3 regions of the Mesorhizobium sp. WSM4850 genome follow, and region 2 is predicted to be linked to each of the others. Evidence: predicted binding sites of a transcription regulator. Region 2 holds the regulator's gene; each other region holds the start of a gene.
What was found. The regulator HrcA, encoded in region 2, represses chaperone genes, less so after heat shock. The targets are predictions, from matches to a motif close to GTTAGCACTCNCNNNNNGNGAGTGCTAAC.
Positions count from the first base shown of each region.

Region 1: a site for HrcA is predicted at 1,970-1,998, ahead of AC0L2Z_RS30645 (co-chaperone GroES). Genes of this name have one in related genera too.
Region 3: a site for HrcA is predicted at 1,470-1,498, ahead of AC0L2Z_RS24430 (co-chaperone GroES). Genes of this name have one in related genera too.

Region 1 is NZ_JBVVPV010000053.1:1,093-5,246, forward strand. Features, by position in the region: gene groL (chaperonin GroEL) at 1-1,442, opposite strand, end outside; gene AC0L2Z_RS30645 (co-chaperone GroES) at 1,500-1,817, opposite strand; gene AC0L2Z_RS30650 (usg protein) at 2,194-2,481, shown strand; gene AC0L2Z_RS30655 (DUF982 domain-containing protein) at 2,596-2,853, opposite strand; gene AC0L2Z_RS30660 (hypothetical protein) at 2,986-3,204, opposite strand; gene AC0L2Z_RS30665 (Hsp20 family protein) at 3,451-3,915, shown strand; gene AC0L2Z_RS30670 (Hsp20/alpha crystallin family protein) at 3,974-4,154, shown strand, end outside.
Region 2 is NZ_JBVVPV010000002.1:67,306-71,459, reverse strand. Features, by position in the region: gene cysK (cysteine synthase A) at 260-1,240, opposite strand; gene AC0L2Z_RS03305 (hypothetical protein) at 1,546-1,743, opposite strand; gene hrcA (heat-inducible transcriptional repressor HrcA) at 1,825-2,940, opposite strand; gene rph (ribonuclease PH) at 3,076-3,792, shown strand; gene AC0L2Z_RS03290 (VOC family protein) at 3,992-4,154, shown strand, end outside.
Region 3 is NZ_JBVVPV010000031.1:56,922-61,075, forward strand. Features, by position in the region: gene groL (chaperonin GroEL) at 1-955, opposite strand, end outside; gene AC0L2Z_RS24430 (co-chaperone GroES) at 1,056-1,418, opposite strand; gene AC0L2Z_RS24435 (hypothetical protein) at 1,665-1,937, shown strand; gene AC0L2Z_RS24440 (DUF1488 family protein) at 1,934-2,200, shown strand; gene AC0L2Z_RS24445 (hypothetical protein) at 2,291-2,512, shown strand; gene AC0L2Z_RS24450 (hypothetical protein) at 2,523-2,792, opposite strand; gene AC0L2Z_RS24455 (DUF3168 domain-containing protein) at 2,938-3,348, shown strand; gene AC0L2Z_RS24460 (hypothetical protein) at 3,517-3,816, shown strand; gene AC0L2Z_RS24465 (response regulator transcription factor) at 3,922-4,154, shown strand, end outside.

The DNA.
Region 1 (4,154 bases), on a different contig from region 2:
GCGTTCCAGCCATAGCCGAATTCGGTCTTCTCGCGCAGCTTGCCGACGATGATCGAGCCTTCCGCACCGGCGTTCTCGGCGATCTGGCGCACCGGCTGCTCGATGGCCCGACGCACGATCTCGACGCCGGTCCTCTGGTCGGGGTTGTCGACGGCGACATTGTCGAGCGCCTTCGCTGCCCTGAGCAGCGCCACGCCGCCGCCAGGCAGTATGCCTTCCTCGACCGCAGCGCGGGTGGCGTGCATGGCGTCGTCGACGCGGTCCTTGCGCTCCTTGACCTCGACCTCGGTCGAGCCGCCGACGCGGATGACGGCGACGCCGCCGGCGAGCTTGGCCAGCCGCTCCTGCAGCTTCTCGCGGTCATAGTCGGAGGTGGTCTCCTCGATCTGCGCCTTGATCTGGCTGATGCGTGCCTGGATCTCGTCCTTGCGGCCGGCACCATCGACGATCGTGGTGTTCTCCTTCTCGATCAGCACCTTCTTGGCGCGGCCGAGCATCTCCAGCGTGACGTTTTCGAGCTTGATGCCGAGATCCTCGCTGATGGCCGTGCCGCCGGTCAGGATGGCAATGTCTTCCAGCATCGCCTTGCGGCGGTCACCAAAACCCGGCGCCTTGACGGCGGCAACCTTCAGGCCGCCGCGCAGCTTGTTGACGACCAGCGTCGCCAGCGCCTCGCCTTCGACATCCTCGGCGATGATCAGCAGCGGCTTGCTCGATTGCACTGCGGCTTCGAGCACCGGCAGCATGGCCTGCAGGTTGGACAGCTTCTTCTCGTGGATCAGCACATAGGGCTCTTCGAGCTCGACGCGCATCTTGTCCTGGTTGGTGATGAAATAAGGGCTGAGATAGCCGCGATCGAATTGCATGCCCTCAACCACTTCGAGTTCAGTCTCGGCGGTCTTGGCCTCCTCGACCGTGATGACGCCCTCATTGCCGACCTTTTCCATCGCTTCGGCGAGGAAGCGGCCGATCTCCACATCGCCATTGGCCGAGATGGCGCCGACCTGGGCGATCTCGTCGTTCCTTGTCACCTTGCGGGCATTGGCCTTGAGTTCGGCGACGATGGCGTCGACCGCCTTGTCGATGCCGCGCTTCAGGTCCATCGGGTTCATGCCGGCGGCAACCGCCTTGGCGCCTTCCTGGACGATCGACTGCGCCAGAACGGTAGCGGTCGTCGTGCCGTCGCCGGCGACGTCGCTGGTCTTCGAGGCGACCTCACGCACCATCTGCGCACCCATGTTCTCGAACTTGTCCTCAAGCTCGATTTCCTTGGCGACGGTAACGCCGTCCTTGGTGATGCGCGGGGCGCCGAATGACTTGTCGAGGATGACATTGCGGCCCTTGGGACCGAGCGTCACCTTCACCGCGTCGGCGAGGATGTTGACACCGCGCAACATCTTCTCGCGGGCTTCGGTATGGAATTTCACATCCTTGGCAGCCATTGGATAACTCCTTCAAATAGGCAGCTTACGTTGACTGATGGCTTGTTCAGGCCCCGCTCAGGCGGCCTTCTTTTTTATCTGGTCGGTCATTTCAATCACGCCCAGCACATCGCTTTCCTTCATGATGAGCAGGTCCTCGCCATTGAGCTTGATCTCGGTGCCCGACCATTTGCCGAACAGGATGCGGTCGCCGACCTTGACGTCCAGCGGCTGCAGCTGTCCGCTATCGTCGCGCGCGCCGGGGCCGGCGGCGATGACCTCGCCTTCCTGCGGCTTCTCCTTGGCTGTGTCAGGAATGATGATGCCGCCCGCGGTCTTCTCGTCGACCTCGATGCGGCGGACCAGGATACGGTCATGCAATGGACGGAACGCCATGTCGTTCTCCTCATAGGACAAACAGATTTTCTTGGACCTCCCTTCGCAGCCGACCAATGGGTCGGTGCGACGGTGCGCGACCCCTGCTCAGGCATCACGCGCCTATCGAATTAGTCTGCCTATCCAGCCTTTCAAGAGGACGCCGAAAAAATTTTAGCACTCGCCGTTGTCGAGTGCCAACGCACCGTAATAACACACTGTAATAATGGCGCTATTCCAGGATTTGAAACGACGGATGCGGCTTGAAATCGGGGCGCAACCTTCCGACATCATCGTCGATCCCGGCACCGTCTGCCGGCGGCCGGAACCGATGAGGAAGTGGAAGCGTTTTCCCCCGCGGAGGATGGACGCCTGATCGTTCGGAAAGGAGACGGGCATGGTCGGTAATGAGTTCCAGGTCAGCAACGAGTTCCGGCTCCAGATGCAGGGTTTTGGCCTGACGACGGCAGAGATCCATTATCGTCTTCCCGACTATCGGGACCTGCTCCAGCTCTTCATCTGGCAGCAATACGACATCGCCCCGGATTTCCCGACGCTGAAGCATTTCCTTGAATTTTGGGAACGTGAGATCGAGGGCCCGCTGCATTCTGTGCGCGTCGCCCATCACCGTCTGATTCAGCCCTCCGAATGGCGGGCGGTGGACGGCGTCATTACGCTGCAGTGAAATAGAAAAAAGGCGGCGCTTTTAATGAATGGCGCCGCCTCTGCAGCACAGCGCGTCCGCCCCGGCTTCAGGTTCCCCGGCTTCAGGTTCATTGGCGTTCAGGTGGATTGGCGTTCAGGTGGATTTACGTCCCGTGACCAGCAGTCCGGCGGTGCGCGCCGCCTTGACGAAGGCGGTTCGCGCCTCGCGGGCGGTGCGCCAGCCGTCGAGCGCGTCGCGGCAGGCGCGATAGGCTGCGCGCCAGCTCCGGCCGCGCGCCCGGTCCGGCCATCGCTGCATGCATTCGATGGCTTCCCAGCTGCTGGCGACCTTGCGCTCTCCGACGGATTGGAGCTTGAGCGTGATCGGCTCGGAGAATGGGACGTCGTTCATCACTTCCTCCTTTTTTCTTTTTGAGAATAACCAGGAAGGCGGCCCGATCGGCGCCCGACTGACGAGATGGTTCGTATGGCTGCACGCTTCAAGACCTCCCCCGTCTCCCAGTCTGCTTGCCGAAACCCGGCGCTATATGTCGTCGTCCGGCGGTTCGAGAAGCCCGATCAGCGTCGCCACCCTTGCCGACGGCAGCGGGCGGCCCTCGTTGACCAGCGCCTCATCGGCGCCGACCCAGGCAAAGGCCTCGCGCAACTCTTCGATCGTCGCGCCGGTCGAGGCGATGTCGGCGATCACGGCGTCGTCGACCGGGCCCAGCACCGAAATGATGTCGTCGCGTGTCATGGTCATGATGTCCTCCATGCGGCGTGCCGGCGCGACCCTCAAACGTCGGTTGAAACCGGCATTGCCAGCACAATCGGGGCCAGTACAATCTGGCAACAAAAATTCTGGCAGCGGGACAGAATCTGGGTCTTGATTTCGGCCTGACAATAACCAAATGAAAATTGCCGGTTGCCGAATGGGACCGGCAGAACCCAGGGAGCGCCAAGCTCTTTGGCGTCCCTCGTACTATGTTGCTCCACGGAGGATGTAGCTATGAGAACCGCATTCGACTTTTCCCCGCTCTATCGGTCGAGCATCGGTTTCGACCGCATCTTCAACTTGCTGGAAAACGCGCCTCAGGCAGTCGAAACCTGGCCGCCCTATGACATCGCGCGAAGCGACGAGAACACCTATCGGGTGAGGATCGCCGTCGCCGGCTTTTCCGAGAACGACCTCGACATCAGCCACGAGCCGAACCTTCTCATCGTCTCGGGCGAGCGCAAGGAACAGGACGAGGTGGAATATCTCCATCGCGGCCTTCCGGTGCGACCGTTCACACGGCGCTTCGAGCTTGCCGATCACATGACGGTCACCGGCGCCTCGCTTAATAACGGCCTGCTGACGATCGACCTCGTGCGCCAAGTGCCCGAAGAGATGAAGCCGCGTCGCATCACGATCGCCAAGCAAGACGGCGCGCCGAAGGCCGGACAGGTCGAGAAGCCGAAGCAGGCCGCCTGAGCGAAGGCGATCTCTGGCGTTCGCCTTTGACACAACCAGTCGAGAAAGGAGAACAGCAATGGCTATTCGTGATCTCATACCCTGGGGCCGGGAGAACAGTCCGGTTCCCAGCTTCTATCGTGACGAGGACCGCGACCCGTTCATGGCGTTGCATCGCGAGATGAACCGCCTGATCGACGACGCCTTCCGCGGCTTCGAAACGCGCATGCCGATGCTCAGCGGATTTTCGTCGGCGCGCG
Region 2 (4,154 bases):
GCCCTGCCCGTCCTCCGCAGCAGCTGCGGAGGACGGGCAGGGCATTTCTCCCCGTAAACGGGGAGAAATAGGCTGGTCGCGGTGTCGGCACTTTTTTCTGCAACGCTGGCGATTGGCGAACCCGTCAATGAGAGCGCCCCCTCGCCCCGTTTACGGGGTGCGAATGCCGGCAGGCAGGTGAGGGGCGGCGCCGGCTTCGACAATTGGCGGGCGCTACGGAAGCGCAGGAAACCGCAACCGCAGGCCGGCACAAATATGCCTAAGCCCCCAGCCCTTCGAACAGGATCGTCGACAGATAGCGTTCGGCGAAGGACGGAATAACGACCACCAGGTTCTTGCCCTCGTTCTCCGGCCGCGAGCCGACGACGATCGCCGCCTGCAGGGCAGCGCCCGACGAGATGCCGACCGGCACGCCTTCGAGGCGGGCGACGAGCCGCGCATTGGCGACCGAATCCTCGTTGGAGACCTTGACGATCTCGTCATAAATGGTCGTGTCGAGGATCTTCGGCGCGAAGCCGGCGCCGATGCCCTGGATCTTGTGCGGGCCGGGCTGGCCGCCCGACAGCACCGGCGAGGCTTCCGGCTCGACGGCGACGACATGCACGGAGGGCTTGCGCTGCTTCAGCACCTGGCCGACGCCGGTGATGGTGCCGCCGGTGCCGATGCCGGCGACGAAGATGTCGACTTCGCCATGAGTGTCGTTCCAGATTTCCTCGGCAGTGGTGCGGCGGTGAATTTCCGGATTGGCGGGATTCTCGAACTGCTGCGGAATGATGGCGTCGGGCAGCGTCGCGGCCAGTTCGTCGGCCTTGGCGATGGCGCCTTTCATGCCTTTCGGCCCTTCGGTCAGCACCAGTTCGGCGCCGAGCAGCGCCAGCATCTTGCGGCGTTCGACCGACATGGTTTCCGGCATGGTCAGGATCAGCTTGTAGCCCTTGGCGGCGGCGGCGAAGGCGAGCGCGATGCCGGTGTTGCCCGAGGTTGGCTCGATCAGCGTGGTCCTGCCGGGCGCAATCCTGCCCGATGCCTCCAGCGCCTCGATCATCGAGACGCCGATGCGATCCTTGACCGAGCCGATCGGGTTGAAGAATTCGAGCTTGGCCAGCAGATTGGCGACGACGCCCTTTTCCCCGGCGAACTTGTCGAGCCGCACCAGCGGCGTGTCGCCGATCGTCTCGGTGATCGAATTGTAGATGCGGCCGCGGCCGGGCACAGGCACGGTGGTGGCGGGCTTGTTCATTGGTTTCGCTCCCAAGAGGTCAGATGGGCAAGGGTCAGGCAATCAAGTGAGTCAGGCAACTAAGTCTCGACCAGGCAGGATAAAGCCTTCGGCCGCGCAAGCTAGTCTGCCGTTTGAAAATATCCGACGTGGTCGCATGCTGAATACATCCTCGCCCGCAGGTGACGGCCAGATGCAACCGCCGCCGCCCTCGGGGCAGCGCATCACTTGCCGGTCGGCCCCAGACCGCGTCGCCGGAGACGACGAAGCCGCTCACGAGATCCTCATGCTCGCCGGTCGGCTAGCCGTCCTTGCACCTTTCGGGCTCAGTTCCCGGCGGCGTAGAAATCGTCGTCGAGGCGCTTTTCCAGCGCGACGAGATCGGCCGGCAGCGGCAGGCCCATGGCGCGCATCTCCCCCAGCTTTTCGCGCAACTGCTCCTGCACTTCATGCTGATCCTCGGGCTGGTTGATCATCTGCTCGAGCAACAGGCTGATCTGAGCCTTGAATGATTCCAGCGCCATTTTTTTCTCCTTGAGGTTCCCTTAAGCGTGTCGCGTTGGAAGGATCCGTGCGACGCGCTTCGGTTTTTTGGGCGACTTGCATTATCGCAGCATGCGGGAAATAAGCTGCGCGGTATAGTCGACCATCGGCACGATGCGTGCGTAGTTCAGCCGGGTCGGGCCGATGACGCCGAGCGCGCCGATGACGCGGGCGTCCTTGTCGCGATAGGGCGCCACGACCAGCGACGAGCCCGACAGCGAAAACAGCTTGTTCTCCGAGCCGATGAAGATGCGCACGCCGGAGCCTTCCTCGGCGAGGTCGAGAAGCTGGATCAGCCCGTCCTGCGTCTCCAGATCCTCGAACAAATGCCGCAGCAGCTCGATGTCGGCCTGGGCGGTGACATTTTCCAGCAGATTGGCGCGACCGCGCACGATGAGACGCGCCGGCAAGCCGCTCTCGGCGCCTGCCCAGACAGCAAGGCCCTTCTCGACCAAATCCTGCGACAGCGTGTCGAGGGCGGCCCTGGTTTCTTCCTTGATGCGGGCGATCTCGACCCGCGCCTCGGCCAGCGTGCGACCGCGGATATGGGCGTTGAGGAAATTCGAGGCTTCGTGCAGTTGCGAGACGGTGATGCCGGCGGGCAGGTCGACCACGCGGTTTTCGACGTCGCCGTTCTGCGACACCAGCACGGCCAGCGCCTTGTTCGGCTCGAGCTGGATGAATTCGATATGCTTGAGCGCCACCTCGTTCTTGGCGGCAAGCACGAGGCCGGCGCCGCGCGACATGCCGGACAGCATCTGGCTCGCCTCGGTGAGCATGTGCTCCAGCGTCGCACCAGAGCCGGAGGCGCGTACCTGCGCCTCGATGGTGCGGCGCTCCTCGTCGGAGAGATCGCCAAGCTCCATGAAGGCATCGACGAAGAAGCGCAGGCCGGCCTGGGTCGGCAATCGGCCGGCCGAGATATGCGGTGCGTAGATCAGGCCGAGATGCTCGAGATCGCTCATCACATTGCGGATGGTGGCCGGCGACAGCGAAGACGGCAGGATACGCGACAGGCTGCGCGATCCGACCGGCTCGCCGTCCTTCAGATAGGAATCGACAATGCGCCGAAAGATGTCGCGCGAGCGCATGTCGAGCGATTGAAGGGCGGGCGATTGAAGCGCGGGGGATTGGAGCGCTGCCGCCGACTGGGAACCGGGATCGACTGCCTTGGTCATTCGAGCCAAATACCTCCGGCCCAAGGATATAGACATCGGCCGCGCCCGCGCAACTGGTCCATTTTCCTTTGCGCCTCTCGTCGCGTGCGGCTACAAGCCGGCCACGACTCCTAAAACGACAAGAAAGAAGCCTGAATGCGCCCTTCCAAACGCCAATTCGACGAAATGCGCGCCATCTCCTTTGAGCGCGGCGTCTCCAAGCACGCGGAAGGCTCGTGCCTGGTGAAGTTCGGCGACACCCACGTGCTGTGCACCGCCAGCCTCGAGGAAAAGGTGCCGGGCTGGATGCGCAATTCCGGCAAGGGCTGGGTGACGGCGGAATACGGCATGCTGCCGCGCTCGACCGGCGAGCGCATGCGCCGCGAGGCTTCGGCTGGCAAGCAAGGCGGCCGCACGCTGGAAATCCAGAGGCTGATCGGCCGTTCGCTGCGCGCAGTGGTCGATCTGCAGGCGCTGGGTGAGCAGCAGATCACCGTCGACTGCGACGTGATCCAGGCCGATGGCGGCACGCGCACCGCCTCGATCACCGGCGGCTGGGTGGCGCTTTACGACTGCCTCCGCTGGATGGAAGCCCGGCAGATGGCCAGCGTCGCCAAGGTGCTGAAGGACCATGTCGCGGCTATCTCCTGCGGCATCCACGACGGCCAGCCGGTCATCGACCTCGACTATCTCGAGGATTCATCGGCCGGCACTGACGCCAATTTCGTCATGACCGGCAAGGGCGGCATCGTCGAGATACAAGGCACGGCCGAGGGCGAGCCTTTCTCGGAAGAGCAATTTGCGGCGCTGATGGAATTGGCCAAGAAAGGCATTGCGCGACTGGTCAGCCTGCAGCAGATGGCTGTAGCGTAGTCCTGAAAATGCCGAGCTTGTCCGCCCCCCTCTGGCCTGCCGGCCATCTCCCCCTCAAGGGGGGAGATCGGGTATCCAATCGGCTTTCGCCAACTGTCGGCGGCGTGGGATGTGCGGAAGCGCTGAAGCTGCCAATCTCCCCCCTTGAGGGGGAGATGCCAAGTTTTGGCAAAGAGGGCAGGCCAGAGGGGGGTGCCTCGTGACACCCTCTGCCATCCTCGAATCAGCGCTGTACGTGACCGACCTCGATGCCGCGGAAGAATTCTACACCGATGTGCTCGGGCTCGATCTGCTGGGCAAGGTCGACGGCAGGCATCTTTTCTTCCGTTGCGGGGACGGCGTGCTGCTCATTTTCAACGCCG
Region 3 (4,154 bases), on a different contig from region 2:
GGCCTAGCATGTCGATGGTGATGTTTTCGAGCTTGATGCCGAGGTCCTCCGAAATCATCTGGCCGGCGGTGAGCACCGCGATGTCTTCCAGCATCGACTTGCGGCGGTCACCGAAGCCCGGCGCCTTGACGGCCGCAACCTTGAGGCCGCCTCGCAATTTGTTGACGACCAGCGTCGCCAGCGCTTCGCCTTCGACGTCCTCGGAGATGATCAGCAGCGGCTTGCCGCTTTGCACCACGGCTTCGAGGATCGGCAGCATCGCCTGCAGATTGCCGAGCTTCTTTTCATGGATGAGGACGTAAGGGTCCTCCAGCTCGGCGCGCATCTTCTCGGCATTGGTGACGAAATAGGGCGAGAGATAGCCGCGGTCGAACTGCATGCCCTCGACGACGTCGAGTTCGGTGTCGGCGGTCTTGGCTTCCTCGACAGTGATGACGCCGTCATTGCCGACCTTGTCCATCGCCTTGGCGATCATGGCGCCAACGGTGGTGTCGCCATTGGCGGCAATGGTGCCGACCTGCGCGATTTCACCGGAAGATTTGACCTTCTTGGCGCGTGCCTGGATTTCCTTGACGACAGCGGTAACGGCAAGGTCGATGCCGCGCTTGAGGTCCATCGGGTTCATGCCGGCGGCAACGAATTTGGCGCCCTCGCGCAAGATGGAAGCGGCAAGCACCGTGGCGGTGGTGGTGCCGTCGCCGGCAAGGTCGTTGGTCTTCGACGCCACTTCGCGCACCATCTGCGCGCCCATGTTCTCGAACTTGTCGGAAAGCTCGATTTCCTTGGCTACCGCCACCCCGTCCTTGGTGATGCGCGGTGCGCCATAGGCCTTGTCAATGACGACGTTGCGGCCCTTGGGGCCGAGCGTCACCTTGACGGCGTTGTTGAGGATTTCGACACCACGCAGCATGCGGTCACGCGCATCGGTGGAGAATTTGATTTCCTTGGCAGACATCTTTTTTCCAGTTCGGTTGGTTGCGGCAGGGCGCTGTCAGCACCGCCTGAATCAAAAATTTGGAGCGTCCTTTGCGCGTCCAAGACGCGCGGCGCTCCAATCAGGCGGCCTTCTTGGCAGCCCCGGTCTTCTCGATGATGCCCATCTCGCTCTTGTCGATGATGCCCATCTCGCTCTTGTCGATGATGCCCATGATGTCGGCCTCCTTCATGATCAGAAGGTCCTCTCCGTCAATCCTGACTTCGGTGCCGGACCATTTGCCGAACAGGATGAGGTCGCCGGCCTTGACATCGAGCGCGATCAGCGCGCCGCTTTCGTCACGCGCGCCCGGCCCGACGGCGATCACTTCGCCTTCCTGCGGCTTTTCCTTGGCATTGTCGGGGATGATGATGCCGCCCTTGGATTTGGTGTCGCTTTCGGCGCGCCGAATGACGACGCGATCGTGGAGTGGCCGGAATTTCATGGAAACTTCTTTCTGGGGCCGGCTTAGGCGGCCGCTCCCTTCTATAGGCGCGTTGGCACTCGATAGATAGGAGTGCCAAAAAATATTCGTTGGCCGCCGTAAAACATTGAATAGTATTATTTTGCCTTTTCGCTTCAGAAATTTGCTCGATCAAAAATAGGTCAGAATTTGATTTTTCCACATCGAGTGACTATTTTAAGGGAGAAAATCATTTTCATCATTGCAGCCAAAAGGAGGTTTTGATCGATGGCGGAAGTTAGCCAGAACATCATGGAAAAAGCCGAAGCGCGCTTCATGGAGAAGCAGAAGAAAACCGCGGAACGCAATCAGGCAACGGCCGAATATGTTTCAGAGGCCAAGGCCAGGACCATCAAGACGGCAAGATTGCGGGCGTTGCGGCTGGCCAAGGAAGAGGCCGACCGCGCCGCGGAGGCCCTCAATCCCGTCGCCCCCAAGAAAAAGCGGGCGTCGCGGGCGATCAAGAAAGCAGACGTTGCATCAACGGAGGTCAAGTCATGAGCCTGACATTTCCCAATCGAAGCCGGAGCTACGACGAGGCGGGCAAACGCATCCGCTTCGTCGGCCATGACGGCATGTTCCAGATTTCCTTCTCCGTCGCCACGGATGCCATCTCGAAGGCAGAGTCAGGGACACCAACTGCAGAAGCCACCTATCTCGCCGCCTTCGATACGGCTTCCAACTCCATCCACGACGTCGCCAGGAATGCCTATGACCGGACCCGCAAGAGCATATATGTGCTGACGGCGGCCGATTTTCGTTAAATCCCGAACGTCATCGCGTTCAGGGCCAACGCGCCAGATCCGATCCAGGCGCACGAATGTGCCGAGTGAACCTAGCGGCAGGATCAGGGCTTGCTCTCCGCCTTTGCCCGTCGCTTGACATCTCGGCTGTTCAGCCGATCCGACCATCGCGTCTGCATCGCGCGTGTTCATGCCAACCAAGACCTGGTGCTCAAGCTCGACGGGCTGGCCGGTGAAGCCATCGAAGACGGTCCAGCTGTGCGGATGCTCCATGCGCAGTGCGTAGCGGTTTGCCATTCCGGCATCCGTTTCGTTTCCGCCCCCGATCGATGAATGCGATTGGTCAGGCCTGCGTGATGTAGAACACTGCCGCCACGACAAGGACCGTCCAAACGACGACGAACAGCTTCAAGGCTAGGCCTCCGTATGAAGACAGAACCTCCCGCATGCGGGACACAATGTTCTTAATGCTTTTCGACATGGTCGGCGCCGCCGCAACGACGACTGGCGTCTTGATCCCAAGCTTTCCGAAAACAGGCAGCAGCGATGGCTCGCGCACGAAAACAACCTCGAAGGTCTGGAGAAACAAACACTCCATAGCACCGTTTTTCAAACGCCTTGCATGTCAAATGAAAGGTGTGGGTAGCCACCTGAGATCCCCCTGATCTGGCGCAGCCACCTCAACGCGGCTACGCTGCAAGCACGAATCGTTGACGGCACAAAGGCCTGTTCAGCCGCGACGGGCGAGGGAGAATACAATGAACGCGCCGGCTGCCGCGTTGCAGAAGGCCTTGTTCCAGGCGCTGGACGCTGACGGTTCCCTGTCAGCGGCGCTGGGCGGCGCAAAACTATTCGACCATGCCCCGGAAAACATCCCGTTTCCCTATGTGACGTTCGGCCGGACCAGCGTCTATGATTGGGTAACAGGCAGGGAGAAAGACGCCGAGCAGCTTTTCACTCTGCATTTCTGGTCGAAATCCGAGGCCAGGAAAGAAATGCTCGACGTGATGGACATGGTCAGCGCCCGCCTCCAGGATGCGGCGCTGGCGCTCGACGAGCATCACAGCGTCAATCTCAGGCTCGAATTCACCGAGGTCCGTTACGACCAGGATCTTTCAGCCTGTCACGGGCTGCTGCGCTTTCTTGCCGTGACGGAAGAAAACGCCTGACGCGCTTTCAATAAGGCTGCAACACAGTCTAGACTGGCGCCTGGATTTGCCGGGTTCGGGCGGCCAAATCACCGGGGTTGGTTGTGTCGCATTTCAGGGGGTGAGACAGGCATGTGTTGCAGGCAATGTTCATATCACGTTCAGCACCGATGCGTTAGGACGCTGATCATGAAAACGCTTCGCTCCCACTTCCCAACCGCGACACTTGCTCTCTGCGCTGCCGGTCTGTTTGCGTCGCAGGCGACGGCGCTGCCGGTCGTCGTGCCCGAGCAGAACCGGCCGATCGTCCTGGCCGCCTCCGACTGCTACGCGATCGGTCAGCAGGTCGCCGAGCAGAATGGCGGCACGCTGGCCAAGGCGTCGCAGTCGACGCGCGGTGGCCAGCCGGTCTGCGTCATCGTCGTGCTGGTTCCGGGCAAGGATGGGCAGCGTCCGCGCCGCACGGAGATCGTCGTTCCGCTGAACTGATGCCTGCCGTATCCCAGGCGCTGGAATCGGCCTATATCTGACGTCCAGCTCCTCAACCGGCCGATTTTTCAACAGGCCGATTCTTCAACTGGGTATGATTCCCGCATGCGCGTACTCGTCGTCGAAGATGACAAGGATCTGAACCGGCAGATATCAGACGCGCTGGTCGATGCCGGCTATGTTGTCGACCGGGCTTTCGACGGTGAGGAAGGGCATTTCCTCGGCGACACCGAGCCCTATGACGCCGTGGTGCTCGACATCGGCTTGCCGCAGATGGACGGCATCAGCGTGGTCGAACGCTGGCGGCGCGGCGGCCGCAAGATGCCGGTCCTGATCTT